3 regions of the Pseudomonas sp. FP1742 genome follow, and region 2 is predicted to be linked to each of the others. Evidence: predicted binding sites of a transcription regulator. Region 2 holds the regulator's gene; each other region holds the start of a gene.
The links. Region 2 encodes FliA, which starts transcription of late flagellar genes. Its sites were predicted from a motif close to CTAAAGTTTNNNNNNNNNNNGCCGNTAA; they were not measured.
Positions count from the first base shown of each region.

Region 1 (7,277 bases), 1.8 Mb from region 2:
GTGCGCACACTGCTGCGCGCATGCTCCAGGCGTTGTACCCAGTCGACGGCATGGCCGTCATCGGCGATCTGTTCGCGCACCGCTTCCCCCAATCCGGGCGCGTCCTCGACCAATAAAACCCGCATCTGACATCTCCTTGATGATTGTCGTGCAGCACCTTAACCGCCTTACCTGACGTGAATCTGAAGATTCAGGTGGTTGTCAGGAATGCACCTTAGGGTATGCCACAGACGCCGCCCCGGCAGGAGATAGATCATGAAATCCGCTTTTATTGCCAGTACGGCGTTATTGAGCTTGCTGCTCAACGGCTACGCCCTGGCCGATGAAGACTGCAGCGACCCGGTGAGCGACTGGCAGCCACGCGAAACCTTGCGTCAGCAGGTCGAGCAGCAATACGGCTGGAGCGTGCATCGCATCAAGGTCGACGACGGTTGTTACAAGCTCAAGGGATTGGACCGCAAAGGCAATGCCATCGAAGCCAGTTACTCACCGGCATCGCTGCACCTGCACACACTCGAGATCCATTTCCGGGACGATGGCGACGCCAGGGATTACCTCGGCAGCCCGCTCACCGAATAACCCACCTGTCGATGTTTTTTCCCGCGTTTCAGGTTGCTGTCAGCAAGCAGGTCCAGGCTCTCGACCTAACGATCAAAAGGACAACTCCATGAAAAAGCTCATCGCTGCATCCTGCCTCGCCGGCGCCGTTGCCCTGCCGGGGCTGGTCCAGGCCCGTGAAGTGACCTTGACCACTCAGCTCAAGGACTACAGCGGCAACGATGCATATCTGGCGATCTACGTCACCGACGCCACTGGCCAATACCAGAAAACCCTCTGGGTGGCCGGCAAGAAGGCCAAGTATTACAAGCATCTGGCCGACTGGGCCCGTGGGAGCGGGATGAACCCGCGCGAGTTTGACGGGGTCAGCGGCGCCAGCGTCGGCAGTGGGCGCACGCTCAAAGTCAGTGTCGAACTGGCAGACACCCTGATCGACGCCGGCTATCAAATCCGCATCGACAGCGCCGTCGAGGACAAACGTGATGCCCGCGCCGATGTCAGCGTGCCCCTGACGTCCAAGGGCGCAGGCAAGCCGGCGGCCGGCAGTACTTACGTCGAATCCTTTACTTACGATCTGTAGCACCTGCCATTTCTGGAGGCTGAACATGCTTCGCCAGTTCCATTCCCTGCCCGGCCTGATCGCCGCCCTATTGGTCATGCTATTGGCCATCAGCGGCGCGATGTTGTCTGTCGACCCGGCCCTGGAACGCCTGCACAGCACGCCCACCGCTGCCGGGCAAGTCAACGTCAGTCAGCTGGCCGGGCACGTCGCCGGCCATTTCCAGGGCGTGGAGCAGATCCAGCGCACAGCGTCCGGGACGGTCATCGTCTACTACAACCAGGACGGTCAGGCCGGGGCCGAAAAGGTCGATCCACTGACCGGTCAAGGCCTCGCACCCTACGAGCCATCCGCCTTCTCACGCTGGATGAAAGACCTGCACCGCTCGCTGTTCCTTGGCACGCCTGGCCACGGGGTGTCTGGAGTCGGCGCGCTGTTCATGCTGATGCTGTCGGTGTCTGGTGCGCTGTTGCTGGCCCGGCGGCTGGGCGGCTGGCGCAACCTGTTGCGACCACTGCGAGGTTCCTTCAGCCAGCGCTGGCATGCTGAAGTCGGACGCCTGGCATTGCTTGGGCTGCTGCTGTCGGCGCTGAGCGGGCTCTATCTGTGCGCCACGACTTTCGGTCTTATCGCTGACGGCAGTCAGAACGAACCCACCTTCCCCACCCACGTCAGCGCCGGTCCGGCCTTGCCGGTGGCGAACCTGAAAGCCTTGCAGGCCACTGACCTGAATGACCTGCGCGAACTGGTCTACCCGAGCCCCAACAACCCGCAAGACGTGTTTTCCCTGCGCACGGCCCAGGGCGACGGCTACGTGGACCAGGCCAGCGGCACCTTGCTGTCCTATCAAGCCCACGACTCGATGCACAACCTCTACGAATTGATTTATCAGTTGCACACCGGTGAAGGCCTCTGGTGGCTGGGTCTGCCACTGGGGCTCTGTGCACTCTGCGTGCCGTTGATGAGCGTGACCGGCATCCTGCTGTGGTGGCGCCGCCGCAAGGCCGCTCCGAACATCCGCGACAATTGCGCCGCGCAATCCGCCGACAGCGTGATTCTGGTCGGCAGTGAAAACAACAGCACCTGGGGCTTTGCCAACACCTTGCATGACGCCTTGCACCAGGCTGGACACCGGGTACATAGCGCGCCGATGAATCAATACACCAACGACTACGGCAATGCGCAACGGGTGTTCATCCTCACCGCGACCCACGGCGACGGCGATGCCCCGGCCTCGGCTTCGCAGTTCCTGGCGCGGTTGACCAGGGTCGGCCTCAAACCCGGCCTGCCGTTTGCCGTGCTGGGCCTGGGCGATCGCCAGTTTGCGCAGTTCTGTCAGTACGCCCACCAGGTGCAGGACGCGATGTTACGGGCCGGTGGCTCGCCGTTGCTGGGGCTGGAAACCGTCAACCGCCAGTCCGCACAGGAATTTGCTCGTTGGGGTCATGCACTGGGTGAAGTGCTGGGGCATGACCTGACGCTGGTCCACACCCCTGAGCAGCCACGTACCCATCAACTGGCGCTGATGGAGCGCATCGCCTACGGCGAACAGGTGAATGCGCCGACCCACGTACTACGCTTCAAGGCCCCCAGCGAGCTGCCGGACTTTCTGGCCGGTGACCTGGTCGGGATTTTCCCGCCGGATAGCCAGGTTCCGCGTTTCTACTCGCTGGCCAGTAGCTCAGAAGATGGCGTGCTGGAGATCTGCGTACGTAAACACGAAGGCGGCGTGTGCTCGCCATTCCTTCATGGCCTGGACATCGGCGCGCCGATCGAAGCATTCATCCAGCCCAACCCGCAATTTCGTCCGGCATCGGGCGCGCATCCGGTGATCCTGATTGGCGCCGGTACCGGCATAGGTCCCTTGGCCGGTTTTATTCGCAACAACAAGGCCCGACACCCCATGCATTTATATTGGGGCGGGCGCAATCCGGCCTCGGACTTTCTTTACGAATCGGAGCTCAACCGTTACCTGGCGGACCGACGCCTCACGGCATTGCGCGCCGCCTTCTCCCAGGTCATGGACGGCAGCTACGTGCAAGACCGGCTGATCGGCGATGCACTGGTCTTGCGTCGGCTGATTGAGAAAGGCGCCCAGGTGTTGGTGTGTGGCGGTCGCGAAATGGCTAAGGGCGTGATGCAGGCCCTGGATGACGTGTTGGCGCCGATTAACCTGAGTGTGCTGACCCTCAAGGCACAAGGACGCTACCGTGAAGATGTCTACTGACTTGCAACGCTACAGCCTGAATGGCGAGACCATGGGCACCCGTTACACCGCCCTGTTCTATGCGCAAGCCGGGATCGATACCGACCCAATCGACCACAGCCTGGCCCGCGCCGTGGCCCGGGTGGACCAGCAAATGTCCACCTGGAAACCTGACTCCGATCTCAACCGCCTCAACGCCGCCCCCGAGCAGGAGTGGGTGTCCGTGCCCAAGGAGCTGGCCATGGTGCTGTCTGCCGCGCTGCGTGTCAGTCAGCAATCCAGCGGCGCCTTCGACATCGCCATCGGCGATCTGGTGGACGCCTGGGGGTTTGGCCCCGGCGAACAGACCATCACGGAGCAGGTGCTGGACACGATGCCACCGCGAGCTCGCCTGCACGCCAGCTCGGCGCTGGTCATTGACCCGCAACGTAATCAGGTACGCAAACGAGCGCCACTGAACCTCAACCTGAACGGTATCGCCAAGGGTTTTGGTGTCGATGAGCTGGCCCGCTGCCTGGAGGGCTTTGGCATCACTCGTTATCTGGTCGGCATCGACGGCGAGATGCGTGCCCGTGGCGTCAAACCTGATGCGCAACCCTGGGTCGTGGCCATTGAAAAACCCTGCCGGGGCGTGCGTGAAGTCATGGGGGTGATGGAACTCGGCGACGCCGCCATCGCTACATCCGGGGACTACCGACACTGGGTCGATGTGAGGGGGCAGTCCTATGCCCACACCATGAACCCGACAACCGGCGCACCGCTGTGCAACGCGCTCGCGGCCGTCAGCGTGGTGGCGACCTCGTGCGTGCTCGCCGACGCCTGGGCCACGGCGCTGTTGGTGCTGGGTGAAATTGAAGGCCCACGCCTGGCACAAGAGCGCGGCATGGACGCTTTGTTCGTGCTGCGCGACGGTGAACAATTCAAGGAAATATCCATTGTCGGTGGCCAACTGCAGGCGCAGATTGAATGCGCTGAAGGGCTACTCGAAGCCTGGACGAGTTGACCCGCCCCAACGCATTATAATTTTAATGAATACTTATAATAAAAAACCGCCTATTACTGCAGCGCCTCGCTAGCCATAAGTCGAATACTGCCCCCATGAGCTGAACCTTATAGTGCACATTGCAAAAACCACCTCACAATAAAATCAATACCCGGTATTTTAAATGTCACTAAGAAAATCCCCCATAAAAACGCTTCCGATAACTGAAGAACTATTGCAGTTACTCCAGGCCATTGATCAGGCGCACACCTCATGGAGATCTACTGTCAATCATCTGGACGCGGCATGTGATGAGGTGTGGCTCGCTCGAATGTGGGAGGTTGAAAACCTCGAAAGCCAATACAGAGCATGTCAAGACCAGTTGTTCCTTTATCTAAAACAAGCGATCCGGCTTTGAATCGTCCACCACCGCCCTGCTCTATTTTCCGGGGTTTGCGCCATAAATACGGGCTAACCAGAACCAATCGACCGTGAACATTCGACTAAAGCACAAGGCAACATTTTTGGCGCCCGAAAACACCCTTAGTTTGGGAGCGGACATCTCTGGCAACGTCCGACAGGCTGGGGAGCTGTATCCTTTCAGTCACGCTACAACCATATAACTCATACATCCCAGTATTTTTTACGAATGACCCTAATTGTCATCCAGAACACTTTGGCAACCACTTTAGAGTTAAAGCATTGCGGTCCATGGTCGACATTCAGAGCGCCATGATCAATCAACCTGCATTACTGCCTGGAGTTTTTATGTTCGGCTGGATCAGCAATATCCGTGTCAGCGCTAAATTAAGCGTGGGGTTCGGCCTGGTACTAGGGCTTGCATTGTTACTGGCCGCCACCGGCTGGTACGCAATTGTTACATTGACCGACCGCGGGCTTAAGATTGAAAAAATTGCTCGAATCAGTGATTACACCAAAGACTTGCGAATCATTCGTTTACGCATAGGTACAAACCCTCAATCGGATGCCTATCAACCGCTGCAGATAACCCTGGATAACCTGGCAGCCCACCTGCACAGTATCAAGGAACATTTCACTTCCCCCTTCGATCAAGACTTGATTCAACAGCAGGACAACTCGGTCAAGGAGTACGGACAACTGCTGCATGACCTGACGCGGCCTGACACTGACCAGGCGCCAACGTTTAAACGTATGGGGCAGTTGGGCGATCTGTTGCTCGACACGACGCAAAAACTCATCGAGTCGCAAAATGCCAAACGCGACGCCGATGCCGCGTCCGCCAAGGCCCTGCTGGGTCTTGTCGCGGCCTTGGCTCTGCTGCTGGGCACACTCGCAGCGTGGGTCATCACACGACAAATCGTTCATCCGCTGCAGCACACGCTCCAGGCGGTGAACCGTATTGCCAGGGGTGATTTGAGTGAGCAAGTGCAGGTCAACCGGCGTGATGAGTTAGGCCAACTGCAATCAGGTCTTCAGCAGATGATGCTCAACCTTCATGAGCTGATCGACGGCATTCGATCCGGCGTCATCCAGGTTGCCAGCGCTGCCGAACAGCTATCGGCGGTCACCGAGCAAACGACGGCAGGTGTCAACAACCAGAAAGCCGAAACCGATCATGTCGCCACCGCAATGAACGAGATGACCGCTACCGTGCAAAACGTCGCACGCAATGCCGAAGAAGCTTCTGCTGCCGCATCCATCGCCGATCAGCAAGCCTGCGAAGGAGAGCAGATCGTGGGTGAAGCCATTGCGCAGATCAAGCGCTTGGCGCAAGAGCTCAACCAGTCGGCAGACGCTGTGCGCCATCTCCAGGAACAAAGCGATAAAATCGGCGGCGTACTGGATGTGATCAAGGCAGTGGCCCAACAAACCAACCTGCTGGCGCTGAATGCGGCCATTGAAGCAGCTCGCGCCGGAGAAGCCGGTCGTGGTTTTGCGGTGGTGGCAGACGAGGTGCGTAATCTCGCCTTACGCACCCAGCGCTCCACCGAAGAAATTGAAACGCTGGTAGCCGGAGTCCAAAGCGGCACTCATGCCGTTGCCTCAGGCATGGAAAGCAGCCTGCTGCTGAGCGAAAGCAGCGTGGAATTTACCCATCGCGCTGTTGACGCCCTGGAGAACATCACAAGTAAGGTCTCAATCATTCAGGCGATGAATCAGCAGATTGCCACGGCGGCGGAGCAACAAAGCGCAGTCACCGAGGAAATCAATCGCAGCGTGATCAACGTTCGCGACATCTCCGAGCAGACGGCAAGCACCTGCGAAGAAACCGCGTCTTCGAGTACCGAACTTGCACGGCTGGGCCATGAACTGGAAAGGTTGGTAGGACGCTTCAAAGTCTAGACTTAAAAGCCAGCCATAATGTTTACACACTGCTGTAAAGCCATCAGAGAGCAGGCGACACCCTCACAAACGTCGATAATGCTTGGTACCAGCTCAGCGCAGCCACGATTTATCCATGAATGAAACACCCCATCGGCTGCATCCAGCCTTTGGGGTGCCAGTCATCAAGCCCTCAAGAGCGCCCTACGGAACCTGTGACCGGTAGATTCCCCAGCAGCTTGAGCCCGGTACTCTTCACGAAAGTGTCATAGTCCATCGGTCTCTCGATACGGGTTTCAGCGTTGGGCAGTACGTAGGCCCAGGCACGCTTGGACGATGCGTCGTAAACCAGTTTGAACAGACGGGTCGGTACCCAGACCTTGTTGTCGCCGATGGTGGCGTGGCCCGAGTCAAAGAGCGGGCCGGTAAAGACAAACACATTACCATCGGCTCGCTTGGCAAACTTTCTGACATCGGACTCGACCTTGCTCCAGATCTTCCGGTTGTTGGTTGGGTCTTGCGGCACCATGTTCGACAGCGCAAACGATTGGGCCATTGCATTGGGGCTCGGTGCATCGGCTGCCGGGGATTGATGGCCACGGTCCACGGCCGGATGTTGGCTACGGTAGTCGCTCAACTCTGCCCGCCCGCTCTTGGGGATGCGCGGG
Region 1 is NZ_CP117460.1:3,584,743-3,592,019, forward strand. Features, by position in the region: gene PSH64_RS15895 (response regulator transcription factor) at 1-125, opposite strand, end outside; gene PSH64_RS15900 (PepSY domain-containing protein) at 256-579, shown strand; gene PSH64_RS15905 (DUF2271 domain-containing protein) at 668-1,138, shown strand; gene PSH64_RS15910 (PepSY domain-containing protein) at 1,164-3,344, shown strand; gene PSH64_RS15915 (FAD:protein FMN transferase) at 3,334-4,326, shown strand; gene PSH64_RS15920 (methyl-accepting chemotaxis protein) at 5,074-6,630, shown strand; gene PSH64_RS15925 (DNA/RNA non-specific endonuclease) at 6,803-7,277, opposite strand, start outside.
Region 1: PSH64_RS15920 (methyl-accepting chemotaxis protein) is a predicted target of FliA. The motif match lies at 5,000-5,027, and genes of this name have one in related genera.

Region 2 (7,277 bases):
TTACACCGTGGTCGATGCCAGTACGGTCGTGGCAACCCACTTGAACCAGATTCTGTACAAGCATTCCAGCGAGCTGATCGGCCACGAAGAAGTCCAGCAACTCATGCAATTGCTGGCCAAAAGCTCACCGAAGCTGGCTGAAGAACTGGTGCCGGGGGTGGTTTCGCTGTCGCAACTGCTCAAAGTCTTGCAGGCGTTGCTGGCCGAGCAGGTGCCGGTACGGGACATTCGCAGCATCGCCGAAGCCATCGCGAACAACGCTGCCAAGAGTCAAGATACTGCCGCTTTGGTGGCCGCGGTGCGTGTCGGCGTATCCCGTGCAATCGTGCAAAGCATTGTAGGCACTGAGTCGGAGCTGCCTGTGATCACCTTGGAGCCAAGGTTGGAACAAATATTGCTCAATAGTCTTCAGAAGGCAGGACAAGGCTCGGAAGAGGGTGTTCTGCTGGAGCCAAGCATGGCGGAGAAACTGCAACGCTCATTGATCGATGCGGCGCAGCGTCAGGAAATGCAAGGTCAACCGGTGATTCTGCTGGTGGCCGGTCCGGTTCGCGCGATGCTCTCGCGATTCGGTCGGCTGGCAGTCCCGGGCTTGCACGTGTTGGCTTACCAGGAAATTCCTGACAACAAGCAAGTGACCATCGTTGCGACAGTAGGGCCCAACGGCTGAGGTAGTGGTTTATGCAAGTTAAGCGTTTTTTCGCCGCCGATATGCGTCAGGCCATGAAACTGGTTCGTGATGAGCTGGGCGCCGATGCCGCCATCATTGGCAATCGCCGGATCGCCGGTGGTGTCGAGCTGACGGCTGCCCTGGATTACAAATTGTCGGCGCTGGCCCCGCGTGTCCCGAACATGGAACTCGAGGACGAGCTGCGCAAGACCCAGTCGCGGATCGTCACTGCCCAGGCCGAGCTGAGCCTGCGCGGCGATGGCGAGAGCGACAAGACCACCAATCGCCAGTTGTTCGCCGGCCTGCCGTTGACCGCCGCCGAACCGCTGATCGAGCCAACCTACGCCGAACCTCGTCGTGCAGCGCCGGCCCCTGCGCCAGCCTCCGGCGGTGTGGACCCGCGCGCCTTCGATTCGATGCGTTTCGAACTCAATAGCCTGCGTGAACTGATGGAAGTGCAGCTTGGCTCGCTGGCCTGGAATCAGCTGCAAGGCAGCCGTCCGGCTCAGGCCAATCTTTGGCGTCGTCTGCAGCGTATCGGCCTGTCCGGCCCGTTGTCGCGAGATCTGCTGGCGCTGATTACCGACATTGAAGAGCCTCGTCAGGCCTGGCGCATGTTGCTCGCGCACCTGGCGCGGATGATTGCCACCCCGGAAGTCGAGCCGCTGGAAGAGGGTGGTGTCATTGCCATGGTCGGCCCGGCCGGCATGGGCAAGACCACCACACTGGCCAAGCTCGCGGCCCGTTACGTGCTCAAGTACGGCGCGCAGAACATCGCGCTGGTGAGCATGGACAGCTATCGCATTGGTGCTCAGGAACAGCTCAAGACCTTGGGCCGGATCCTCAACGTGTCGGTGACCCACGTCGACCCGGGTCAATCCCTGGTGCAGGCGCTGGAACCATTGCTGCGCAAACGCGTGGTGCTGATCGATACCGCCGGCCTTCAGGCCAGCGATCCGGCCCTGCGCATGCAGCTCGAAAGCCTGGCCGGGCGCGGCATCAAATCAAAAAATTATCTGGTTCTGGCAACCACCAGCCAGAAACAGGTTCTAACTGCCGCTTATCACAGTTACAAACGCTGCGGCCTCGCCGGCTGCATCCTGACTAAACTGGATGAAACGGCAAGTCTTGGCGAGGTGTTGAGCCTGGCTATCAGTCATGAGTTGCCGGTGGCTTACCTGACCGATGGTCCGCGGATCCCGGATGATTTGCATCTGCCGCGCCGTCATCAACTGGTCAGTCGCGCCGTTAGCGTGCAAATGCAGGAAGAACCCAGCGAAGAAGCCATGGCTGACATGTTCGCTGATATTTACCACAGCCCGACCAAGCAGGTTGGCTGAGGTATTAATGAACATTTTTTGTACCTACATCGATGGTCTGCCATGCATTGTTCCGATGGTGAACGCGCAGCCAGTAATGTGGCCTCCGTCTAAGTAAGACAAGGTAAAGAAATAACATGGGCAGCATGCATCCCGTACAGGTGATCGCGGTGACCGGCGGCAAAGGTGGCGTCGGGAAGACTAACGTGTCAGTGAACTTGTCCCTGGCTCTAGCTGAGCTCGGCCGGCGCGTCATGCTGCTGGATGCCGATCTGGGGCTGGCGAACGTCGACGTTCTGTTGGGACTGACACCCAAACGCACACTCGCCGACGTGATCGAAGGCCGCTGTGAGCTGCGCGACGTGCTGTTGCAGGGGCCTGGCGGAATCCGCATTGTCCCGGCCGCGTCCGGCACCCAGAGCATGGTTCATCTGAGCCCGGCCCAGCACGCCGGCCTGATCCAGGCATTCAGTGACATCGGCGACAACCTCGACGTATTGGTGATCGACACCGCCGCGGGCATTGGGGACTCGGTAGTCAGCTTCGTACGCGCCGCGCAGGAAGTCTTGCTGGTGGTATGCGATGAGCCGACCTCGATCACCGACGCCTACGCGCTGATCAAACTGCTTAACCGCGATTACGGCATGAACCGCTTCCGCGTCCTGGCCAACATGGCGCAGAGCCCGCAGGAAGGGCGCAACCTGTTCGCCAAGTTGACCAAGGTCACGGATCGCTTCCTCGACGTCGCCTTACAATACGTCGGTGCGGTGCCTTACGACGAAAGCGTGCGCAAGGCTGTGCAGAAGCAGCGTGCGGTCTACGAAGCCTTTCCGCGTTCCAAGTGCGCCCTGGCGTTCAAGGCCATCGCGCAAAAAGTCGATACCTGGCCACTGCCGGCCAACCCGCGTGGGCACTTGGAGTTTTTCGTCGAGCGCCTCGTGCAACAAACGGCAGGACCTGTGCTATGACAGCCAGCGGTTACAACCTCTACAAGAAGTCGGCACGTGACGCGCAGTACGAGCTGATCGAGCGTTACGCGCCATTGGTCAAACGCATTGCCTACCACTTGCTGGCGCGTCTGCCGGCCAGTGTCCAGGTCGAAGACCTGATCCAGGCCGGGATGATCGGCCTGCTTGAAGTATCAACCAAATACGACGCCAGCAAAGGCGCGAGTTTCGAGACGTACGCGGGCATTCGAATCCGCGGCGCGATGCTCGATGAAGTGCGCAAGGGGGACTGGGCGCCACGTTCGGTCCACCGCAATACCCGCATGGTCAGCGACGCGATTCGCTCGATTGAAGCTAAAACCGGCCGTGACGCTAAAGATCACGAAGTTGCGGCCGAACTCCAATTGAGTCTCGACGATTATTACGGGATTTTGAACGACACCCTGGGCAGCCGGTTATTCAGTTTCGACGATCTGTTGCAGGACGGCGAACACGAAGGGCTGCATGAGGATGGCGCGAGTGCTCATCTCGAGCCGTCACGCGATCTGGAAGATGAACGCTTCCAGGCAGCGCTGGCGGACGCGATTGCCAATTTGCCGGAGCGTGAGCGACTGGTGTTGGCGCTGTACTACGACGAGGAGTTGAATCTCAAGGAAATCGGTGAGGTCCTGGGGGTCAGCGAGTCGCGGGTCAGCCAGTTACACAGCCAGTGCGCGGCCCGTTTGCGGGGGCGTTTGGGGGAGTGGCGAGCGCGCTGAAGGCAGTGTGGGGACACTGCGAATGGAGCCGGTGTGGGGTTGAACTGCACCGGTCTCGATCTGTTGTGCTCCAGACAGTCATTGAGTGCTTTGCCGGATTGATTGAAATGGCGCGTCCAGGTGCTGGGCGCGTTTAAGACTGCTTGGAGGTCGAATTGGACAAGAACATGAAAATCCTCATCGTTGATGACTTCTCAACGATGCGGCGGATCATAAAAAACCTGTTGCGTGACCTTGGGTTCACCAACACGGTCGAGGCTGACGATGGCACCACTGCCATTCCGGTTCTCAACAGCGGGAGCATCGACTTTCTGGTAACGGACTGGAACATGCCGGGCATGACCGGTATCGATCTGCTGCGTCACGTGCGCGCCGATGAAAAGCTCAAGCATCTGCCAGTGCTGATGGTGACCGCCGAAGCCAAGCGCGAGCAAATCATCGAAGCGGCCCAGGCCGGTGTTAACGGCTATGTGGTCAAACCCTTCACAGCCCAGGCGTTGAAAGAAAAAATCGAGAAGATTTTCGAACGCATCGGCTGATGTACTGCGCACGGGGGAGCTATGGAGCATAACGAATCTTCACAGGGCGATTTCGAGTCGACCCTGAAAAAACACGCGGTCGAACTGGTCGAAAGCCTTGAAAAAGGCAGGTTCGGCGACGCTGTGCAACTGATCCATGAGCTCAACCAGACCCGTGACCGCGGCCTGTATCAGGAAGTAGGCAAGCTCACCCGCGAGCTGCATAGCGCGATCGTCAATTTCCAGATTGACCCGCACATGCCGCAAGCCGAGGAAGTGTCTCAGATCACGGATGCCACCGAGCGCCTGTCCTATGTGGTCAAGCTGACCGAGGCCGCGGCCAACCGCACCATGGACCTGGTGGAAAACGCCACGCCGCTGATCAACAGCCTGAGCGACGAAGCTCAGGCGCTGAGCACGGATTGGGGGCGGTTCATGCGTCGCGAAGTCGGGGCTGAAGAGTTCCGCGAACTGGCCCGGCGGGTCGACGGTTTCCTGACACGCAGCAGTGAAGACAACCGCGTCGTGTCGAGCAACCTCAACGACATTTTGCTGGCCCAGGATTACCAGGACCTAACCGGTCAGGTGATCAAGCGTGTGACCCAACTGGTCACCGAAGTTGAAAGCAACCTGCTCAAGCTCGTACTCATGGCCAGCCAGGTAGACCGCTTTGCGGGTATCGAACATGACCGTGAAGCGATGCTGGCTGAAAAAGATCCGCAAAAACATCTCTCTCAGGGTGAAGGTCCGCAGATTCATGCCGATAAAAGAGAAGACGTTGTGTCCGGTCAGGACGATGTGGACGATTTGCTATCCAGTCTTGGATTTTAGTTTTCTGGGTTTTTAGACCTGTAGGAGCACCCCCTTAATGAGCTTCGGCGCCGATGAAGAGATCCTTCAGGATTTCCTGGTTGAGGCCGGCGAGATTCTAGAGCAACTGTCCGAGCAACTGGTCGAGCTGGAAAGCCGACCTGATGATGCGGACTTGCTCAATGCAATTTTTCGCGGTTTTCACACTGTAAAAGGGGGCGCCGGCTTCCTCCAGCTCAATGAGCTGGTGGAGTGCTGTCACATCGCCGAGAACGTGTTCGACATCCTGCGCAAGGGTGAGCGGCGCGTCGACTCGGAACTGATGGACGTGGTTCTCGAAGCGCTGGACGCGGTGAACAGCATGTTCAGCGAAGTCCGCGAACGCAGCCCGATCACGGCTGCCACGCCTGAATTGCTCGCGGCGCTGGCCCGTCTGGCCGAGCCGCAAATGGCTGATGAAGCTGCACCTGTCGCTGACGTGGTGCAAGAGCCTGCCGCCGAAAGTGAATCCGGTGACATCACCGATAACGAATTCGAACAGTTGCTGGACTCGCTGAACGCCGTCAAGGCTCAGGCCGAGGCGCCCGCCGTTGTTCCAGTGCCGGCGCCGACTGGCGATGCGGCAGCCAGCGACGAAATCACCGACGCCGAGTTCGAGTCGTTGCTCGATCAATTGCACGGCAAAGGCCAGTTCGCCCCCGATGCCGTGGCCGCCGCGCCTACCGCACCGGCGGCCCCGAAAGCGGCCGGCGACAGCTCCGACATCACCGACGACGAGTTCGAAGCACTGCTCGACCAGTTGCACGGCAAAGGCACCTTTGCGGTCGATGCTCTGGAATCGGCCATTGCTTCGGTTCCGACCCCGGCTGCGCCAACCGCCGCTGCGGCCGGCAGCGATCTGATCTCCGATCACGAGTTCGAATCGCTGCTCGACGAATTGCACGGCAAGGGCAAGTTCACTGAAGTGGGCACCGGTTCTGCCGCTTCTTCGGTAGCGGCCCCGGTTGCCAAGGCTGCGGCGCCAGCGCCCGTGGCCAAAGCGCCCGAGCCAAAAGCCGAAGCGCCGAAGCCTGCCGCCGCTGCTGCACCGGCGCCTGCTCGCGCCCCGGCCGCACCACCCGCGGAAAAACCGGCCAGTGAAGCCGAGACCACCGTGCGGGTCGATACCGCGCGTCTGGACGAAATCATGAACATGGTCGGCGAGTTGGTACTGGTGCGTAACCGCCTGGTCCGGCTGGGCCTCAACAGCGGCGACGAAGCCATGTCCAAGGCCGTGTCGAACCTCGACGTGGTCACGGCCGACCTGCAAACCGCGGTCATGAAGACCCGGATGCAGCCGATCAAGAAAGTCTTCGGGCGCTTCCCGCGCCTGGTTCGCGACCTGGCTCGCCAGCTCAAGAAAGAGATCAACCTGGAGCTGGTCGGCGAAGAAACCGACCTCGACAAGAACCTCGTCGAGGCTTTGGCCGACCCGTTGGTCCACTTGGTGCGCAACTCGGTCGACCACGGTATCGAAGAGCCGGCTGATCGCGAAGCGATGGGCAAGCCTCGCAGCGGCAAGGTGATTCTGTCCGCTGAACAGGAAGGCGACCACATCCTGCTGTCCATCTCCGATGACGGCAAGGGCATGGACGCTGATGTCCTGCGCGGTATCGCCGTGAAAAAAGGTTTGATGGACAAGGATGCGGCGGACCGTCTCAGCGAGTCCGATTGCTTCAACCTGATCTTCGCGCCGGGCTTCTCGACCAAGACCGAGATCTCCGACGTGTCCGGTCGTGGCGTGGGCATGGACGTGGTGAAGACCAAGATCGCCCAGCTCAACGGCACCATCAATATCTACTCGACCAAGGGCAAGGGCTCGAAGATCGTCATCAAGGTCCCGTTGACCCTGGCGATCATGCCGACGCTGATGGTCATGCTCGGCAACCAGGCGTTCGCGTTCCCGCTGGTGAACGTCAACGAGATCTTCCACCTCGACCTGTCGCGCACCAACGTGGTGGACGGCCAGGAAGTGGTGATCGTGCGGGACAAGGCGCTGCCCTTGTTCTACCTCAAGCGCTGGCTGGTCAGCTCCGCCGCTCACGAAGAGCAGCGCGAAGGCCATGTGGTGATCCTTTCGGTGGGCACTCAGCGAATCGGCTTCGTCGTCGATCAGTTGGTGGGCCAGGAAGAAGTGGTCATCAAGCCATTGGGCAAAATGCTCCAGGGAACCCCGGGCATGTCCGGCGCCACCATCACCGGTGACGGCCGCATTG
Region 2 is NZ_CP117460.1:1,757,886-1,765,162, forward strand. Features, by position in the region: gene flhA (flagellar biosynthesis protein FlhA) at 1-670, shown strand, start outside; gene flhF (flagellar biosynthesis protein FlhF) at 682-2,010, shown strand; gene fleN (flagellar synthesis regulator FleN) at 2,127-2,957, shown strand; gene fliA (RNA polymerase sigma factor FliA) at 2,954-3,694, shown strand; gene PSH64_RS07890 (chemotaxis response regulator CheY) at 3,862-4,233, shown strand; gene PSH64_RS07895 (protein phosphatase CheZ) at 4,255-5,043, shown strand; gene PSH64_RS07900 (chemotaxis protein CheA) at 5,081-7,277, shown strand, end outside.

Region 3 (7,277 bases), 3.3 Mb from region 2:
GCGTGAGCGGCTGTTGGTGCGCAGGGCTTGCGAGGGTTGAAAGCAATCGCAATGACCTGAACCACAACGCATAACCTGTGGGAGCGGGCTTGCCCGCGAAAGCGGTATTACATTCAACGATGATGTTGACTGTCAGTCAGCTTTCGCGAGCAAGCCCGCTCCCACAGGATGTCGCGGTGTTTCAGAACAGCTTGGTGAACAACCAGTACAAACTGCCCGACAACACAATCGCCGCCGGCAGGGTCAACACCCAGGCCATCAGCAGGTTGCGGATGGTCTTCATCTGCAAGCCGCCACCGTTGGCAACCATGGTCCCGGCCACGCCAGAAGACAACACATGGGTGGTCGACACCGGCAGGCCGAACATGTCGGCGGCGCCGATGGTCAGCATCGCCACGGTTTCCGCCGAGGCGCCCTGGGCGTAGGTCAGGTGTGTCTTGCCGATTTTCTCGCCGACCGTCACGACGATGCGCTTCCAGCCGACCATGGTGCCCAGCCCCAGGGCGATGGCCACCGCGATCTTCACCCACAGCGGAATGAAGCGCGTGGCGTTGTCGATCTGTTGCTTGAACAATTGCAGCTTGCCGGTGGTGTCGGCGTCGAAGTTGCCGACCTTGTTCTTGTCCATCAGGCGAATGGTTTCGCTGGTCAGGTACATGTCGTTGCGCACGTTGCCCATCGCTTCGGCCGGGACTTTCGACAGCGATCCATAACCCTTCACTTCGTTACCGATGTGGCCCGCCAGCGCGGCGAGGGCGGGGATCAGTTGCGGGGTGGCTTGCTTGCTGTGCATGTATTCGGTCAGCACCGGGCGTGGATCGGCCGGCGCGGGCAGCGGCGTGTTTTTCATCAGGGCTTGCTGGGTGACTTCGGCCACGGCCGCGAACTGCAAGGCCTGATCCGCCGGCATGGTGCGGTTCAATGCATACGCCATCGGCAGCGTGCCCACCAGAATCAGCATGATCAGGCCCATGCCTTTCTGGCCGTCGTTGGAACCGTGGGCGAACGACACGCCGGTGCAGGTCAGAATCAACATGCCGCGAATCCACCACGGTGGCGGGGTATCACCCTTGGGCGCCTTGTACAGTGCGCGATTTTTGACGAAGACGCGCAACGCCAGCAGCAACAGCGCGGCAAACGCGAAGCCGATCAGCGGCGACAGCAGCAACGCGTAACCGACCTTGGTCGCCTGGGCCCAGTCCACGCCACTGGTGCCGTCGCGACCGTGCATCAAGGCATTGGCCACGCCGACACCGATGATCGAGCCGATCAGGGTGTGCGATGAAGAAGCCGGCAAACCCAGCCACCAGGTGCCGAGGTTCCACAGAATGGCGGCGATCAACAGGGCGAAGATCATCGCGAAACCGGCGGAGGATCCGACCTGCAGAATCAGCTCCACCGGCAACAGGGCGATGATGCCGAACGCCACCGCGCCGCTGGACAGCAACACCCCCAGAAAGTTGAAGAACCCGGACCAGGCCACGGCGAAATTCGGCGGCAGGGAGTGGGTGTAAATCACCGTCGCCACGGCGTTGGCGGTGTCGTGAAAACCGTTGACGAACTCAAAGCCCAAGGCAATCAACAGGGCGACGCCCAACAGCAGAAACGGCGTCCAGGTGGTGACCACCGTGCCGAGTTCGCTCATGTCGTGCATCAGGCTGTAGGCGGTGAACAACAGCCCGCTGCCCAGCACGGCAAAGAACATCACGAAGGTGAGCAGGCCGGGTTTTTTATCGAACTGCGGCCTGGCGCTACTGGCGGGCGCCTGGGAAGCGGCAGTGAAGGAAGGCGTAGCCATGCCGGATAATCCTGAGCAGAGAAGGAGTATCGGCCATGATCGTTGCTAAATATTACAGTGAGGCTGCGCTGGGTCAGTGTTTGGTTTTTTTGTAATGCCGGATGCTAAGGCAGGCAAACACCTGTGGCGAGGGAGCTTGCTCCCGTTCGGCTGCGAAGCAGTCGTAAAACCAGAAAATGCGGTTTGAATGAATAAACCGGATAGGGGCCGCTGCGCAGCCCAACGGGGGCAAGCCCCCTCGCCACAGGATTGGGATAAGGCCCTGGTACTTTGCTTAATAATCGCGCCGCTTGCGAAACGCCCAGCGCCCGGCAATCAGGGTAAACGTCGCCACCAGCGCCACCAGAATCCAGAAGCCTTCCGGATCTCCGGCAAGCGGCACCCCGCCGACGTTCATGCCGAAGAAACCGGCGATGATGTTGATCGGCAGCGCCAGCACCGTGACCACGGTCAGGGTGAACAGCGTGCGGTTGCTCTGTTCGTTGAGGTTGGCGGCGATTTCTTCCTGCAACAGCTTGATCCGCTCACCGAGGGCTGTGAGGTCGTTGATGATCAGCGCAAACTCCTCGGTGGATTTGCGCAGCTCCTTGACGTCCTCCTTCTGCAACCATTGCGGCGGGCGATTGAGCAGGCGCAGCAACGAGCCGGGCTCCAGCGCCAGCAACCGTTGCAGGCGCACCAGCACCCGGCGGTTGGCGCCCAGTTCGGCGCGGTTGGTGGACAGGCGCGACGACAGCAATTCATCTTCGATCTGATCGACACTGAGGCTGGTCTTGCGCACGATCTGTGTCAGCACTTCGCCCTGATCGCGCAGCAAATGCACCAGCAGTTCCAGCGGTGAGCGAAAGCATTCCCCGGCCTTCACCGAAGAGCGCAGCTTGTCCACCGAGTGCAGCGGTTGCAGGCGCGCGCTGATGATCAGCCGACTGCGGGCGCAGACCCACAGTGTCGAGACATCCGAGGAAACCATGCTGCTGAGGTTGAACACCACGTCGTTGACCACCGCCAGCAACGCCGAATCGACATGCTCGATGCGCGTCGAACGGGACCCCTCGTGCAAGGCTTCGAAAAACTCGTCGGGCAATTCCAGATGGCTTTTCATCCAGCGCTCGCACGCCGCATGGGCCAGGTTCAGGTGCAGCCAGAGAAACTCATCACTGTCGTCCGGTTGTTGCAGGCAGTGCAGTGCCTTGGCCGAATCGATCTCGCGACCGCGCTCGCCGGGGCGAAAACTGAAACCGTAAAGCAGGCCGAACAGGTCGGAATCGCGATGGCGTTGGTCAATGCTGTGGTTCATGAAGTCTCGCTGCGAGGAGGCGCCTGTCGCGGGTTTCACAGGTTCACTTGAGCCCCATCATTGCAAGCGCTCATGACGGTTTTGTGACGGCAAGGTGTACGCAAACGATTGCGATACCGATGGTCGGATTTTCCTCAAGAACCGCTCTGGAACGCCGATCACGCTTGGGTTACGTTTGCGCGCCTTCGGCCAAGGGCCAACGTGGCAGACAGGGATGTCCGGATACTTTTCACGCCTTCATCCGCGTGCCTCATTCCTGTTTTGAGTACTTCCCGATGTCTTTGCAAAAGTCTCTTCGAGCACAAATTCTCGCCCTGTTGAGTGGCAGTCTGTTGGCGATGTTGTTGATCGCTTTGGCCTGCTTTCACTTTCTGTCCAATGGCGTCCAGAACTACGCGAACCTGATCGAAGGCCCGTTGCACACCTCGCAATTGATCGATGAAGCCAACCTGCAATTCAAAGTGCAGGTTCAGGAGTGGAAAAACGTCCTGCTGCGCGGCAAGCAACCCGCGGACCTGGACAAATACTGGAAGCAGTTCGAGGACGGTCAGCGCAATGTGCAGGGCATCCTCGGTGAACTGGCCGGGCAGAAGGGTATGGAGCCGCAACTCAAGACCCGCATCGAACGCCTGCGTGAGGAGCATCGTGTATTAGGTGCGGCGTATCAGAAGGGCCGTGATGCCTATGTGGCGGCCGGGGCCGACCCAGCGGTTGGCGACAACGCGGTCAAAGGCGTGGACCGTGCCGCCAGTGAGCAGATGAGCGAGTTGGTCAGCGAGTTGCGCAAGCAGGCCACCGAGAAATCGAAGCTGATTAGCGCCAGCGCCGATCAGACGGTGTTGTTGGGGATCATTGTAATGCTGGTGTCGGGTCTGCTGATTGGCCTGTTGAGTCTGTGGCTGGTCAACCGCAACCTGGTGGAGCCGATCCGCAAACTGATTGACTACGTGGCGCAACTCAGTCAGGGCCGGTTCGCCGAACGCGTGGCCAGCACCCGTCAGGACGAGTTGGGCAACCTGGCCAGGGCCGCCAACACCTTGCGCGATTTTCTCGCCGAAACCTTCAACCGCTTGCAGCGCAGCGCGTCGGACCTGGACAGTGCCAGCGGTGAGCTGAAATCGATTGCCGGCCTCATGGCCAGCGGCACCAACGAGCAGTTCAACCGCACCGATCAAGTGGCCACGGCGATGAACGAAATGTCCGCCACCGCGCAAGAAGTCGCGCGCCACGCCGCTGATGCGGCACGTGCGGCCGACGAAGCCGATCAGTCCGCCCAGCAGGGCGAGAAGGTCATGCAGGGCACCATCCACACCATCACCCAAATGCGCGGCGAAATCGCCAACACCGCCACGGTCATCCGTCGTCTGGAAGAAGACAGCGGGCGCATCGGCAAGGTGCTGGAAGTGATTCGCGGCATTGCCGAACAGACCAACCTGCTGGCGCTCAACGCGGCAATCGAAGCGGCCCGTGCCGGTGAAGCCGGACGTGGTTTTGCGGTGGTCGCCGATGAAGTGCGCAGCCTGGCCCAGCGCACGGCGGCGTCGATCATCGAGATCAACCAGATCATTCAAACCGTGCAAACCGGTGCGGTGGACGCGGCCCAGGCCATCGAAAGCGGCCAGTCGCGCAGTGAACAAAGCGTCGAGCAAGTGACCCAGGCCGGCGCCATGCTCGAGCGCATCACCCATGCCGTGGAAGCCATTCGCGACATGAACCGCCAGATCGCCACCGCCGCCGAGGAGCAGACCTCGGTGGCCGAAGACATCTCGCGCAACCTCACCGAAATCACCAGCATCGCCAGCACCAACCTGGACAACGTGCAGCGCACCGAAGCGGCCAGCCACAACCTGCACGGGCTGTCGGGGCAATTGAATGAAGTGACGGCGCGGTTGAGCGCCTAGTGAAATGGGCTGTGTACCGAATCGGTTACCGAGTCGGTACACAGTCGCTCTCAAGTTCGTGCCGCGCCTGACGATGACGGAAGTTACCCAAACTGCATATTGGATAACGCCCATGGTCAGCATCAGTTCCGTTTCGATCAACCAGACCCTGTCGACTTCTTCAAGCCAGGTTTCGATCAGCGACAACACCGAAGACAGCACCGTCGCGGCATCCACCGAGACCTCCAGTGACACCACCAAGGCTGCCGCTGGCGGCGCAGCCGCGTCGAGCGAAAGCAGCTCCAGCAGCAGTGAGTCCGATACGGTGAAAGAACTGCGCAAGCAGCTCGCCGAACTGCAAAAGCAATTGCAGGAGCAACAGCAGCAACTGCAAGCGGCCCAGGCCAAGCAGCAAAGCAGCGAAGCCAAGGCGGCGGAAGTTGCGGCGGCTCAGTCGCAAATTGCGGCCACGTCGGCTTCGATGCAAACGGTGACGGCGGCGTTGTTGCAGGCGTTGCAGGATGAGGGTGGCAGTACGTCGGGTTCGGTGGTCAGCACCACCGCTTAAGTCCTGGGGGGCAAGCTGAAGGTAAACGTCGTGCCCTGGGGCTCGGTCGATTCCACCTCCAGTTTGCCGCCATGGGCCTGCGCAATCTGGTTGGCAATGTACAGCCCCAATCCGAGGCCGGCCCGCGGTGTTCCGCCGGTCGGTCGCGAGTAGGGCTGGAACAGGTGCGGCAGTGCATCTTCGGCAATCAGCCCCTGGTTTTTCACGCTCAACACGAAGTGCCCGTCCTTGACCTGCGCACTGACCTCGACCGTGCCGTCGGGATCTCCGTGGACAATGGCATTCGCCAGCAGGTTGGACAGCAACTGCGCTACCCGTTCGCGATCGCAATGTATGTCGCTCAGGTCGTCAATCGACGCCTGAATATTGCGCTTGGGGTGAATGCTCTGGATCTCGGCGATCACATGCCGCAGCACATCCCCCAAGTCAGGGCACGGTTCGATATTCATCGGGATGCCGCGACCTAATGACCCGCGCGCGAAGTCCAGCACATCATCGACCAGTTTGGTCGCACGCCGGGCGCTGGTGAGGATATGTCGCGCCCGTTGCTCATTCGCCGGGTCTTTGACTTTGCGCAGGAGCATTTCGGCACCGGCGCTGATGGCGAACAAGGGGTTGCGCAGATCATGACCGAGCACGGCGATGAACTGCTCGCGCAGCTCAGTGGTTTTGCGTTCCTTGATCGACGCCGCTTCGGTCCGTTGCAGGTTTTCTTCGGTTTCGATCTGCAGCGCCAGCATCCGGGCGAACGATTCCATGGTGCTCCGGATCGTGCTGGACTTGAGCGGCGCGGGATCAGGATCGAGGGCGCAGAGGGTGCCGAAGAAGCGTCCATCGGTGCGAAGTATCGGCACGGCAATGTAGCTTTCGAAGGGATGATCGCGGCTGAGCGGGTCTTCACTGACCTTGTCGATGACCACCGACTGCTGGCCCTGGCGAATTTCGTCGCTCAGCGTGGAGACCAGCTGCAGTTCATCGCCCACCTGCACGCCAAAATCCAGTCGATCGAGCACCGCGCAGGCGATCCAGGTGTTGTCGATGACGCGGGCCACCGCGGCGAACCGCAACCCGGTCAGCTCACTGATCACCTGAAGAACCGCCGGCACCGCGCTGATCCGGCTGATCGTGGCGATGTCTGCTGCCGCTGTTTGCCCCATATCCGTGGTTCTCTGCTTCAACATGCTGAGTGGTGGTGTTGAGGGATTCTAGCGGGCTAGCGCAAAAGGGCGCGACTTCGTTCACCACTTCAGCGATTTGCCTTACGCCGAACGCAAAAAAGCCGCACGACCCGAAGATCGTGCGGCTTTTTGCCGTTGAATCACTTGTCTTGTTTGTTGCTCAGGACCTTGCCAGTGGCGGCATCGAAGTCCACATCCCATTCGGTGTTGTCAGCCAGACGCAGTTCAACTTCATATTCGTAACCGTTGAAGTGGTTATCCAGGTCGGTATCAGTAATTGTGGCGCCCGGATGCAACTTCAGCGCGGCCTGGTTCATTTCTTCCAGGGGTTTGATCTTGCCGCTTTTGACCAACTCGGGGATCTGGTCGACGCGAACGTCAGCTTGGGCCAGGCCAGCGGTGAGGGTCAGGGCGGCAGCGGTGAACAGGGCAGTTAAGGTTTTCATCAAGTTCTTTCCTTGGAGGAGCTGTTTAAGTGGGATCAGGTTAAACAGCGCAACTTAATTCACCCTTAAAAAAACAATCGCGGGCAACCACGCTCTCACAGGTTTTGCGC
Region 3 is NZ_CP117460.1:5,127,259-5,134,535, reverse strand. Features, by position in the region: gene PSH64_RS23220 (multidrug/biocide efflux PACE transporter) at 1-40, shown strand, start outside; gene PSH64_RS23215 (inorganic phosphate transporter) at 182-1,798, opposite strand; gene PSH64_RS23210 (transporter) at 2,073-3,095, opposite strand; gene PSH64_RS23205 (methyl-accepting chemotaxis protein) at 3,371-4,996, shown strand; gene PSH64_RS23200 (hypothetical protein) at 5,109-5,543, shown strand; gene PSH64_RS23195 (GAF domain-containing sensor histidine kinase) at 5,540-6,700, opposite strand; gene PSH64_RS23190 (PepSY domain-containing protein) at 6,862-7,167, opposite strand.
Region 3: PSH64_RS23205 (methyl-accepting chemotaxis protein) is a predicted target of FliA. The motif match lies at 3,229-3,256, and genes of this name have one in related genera.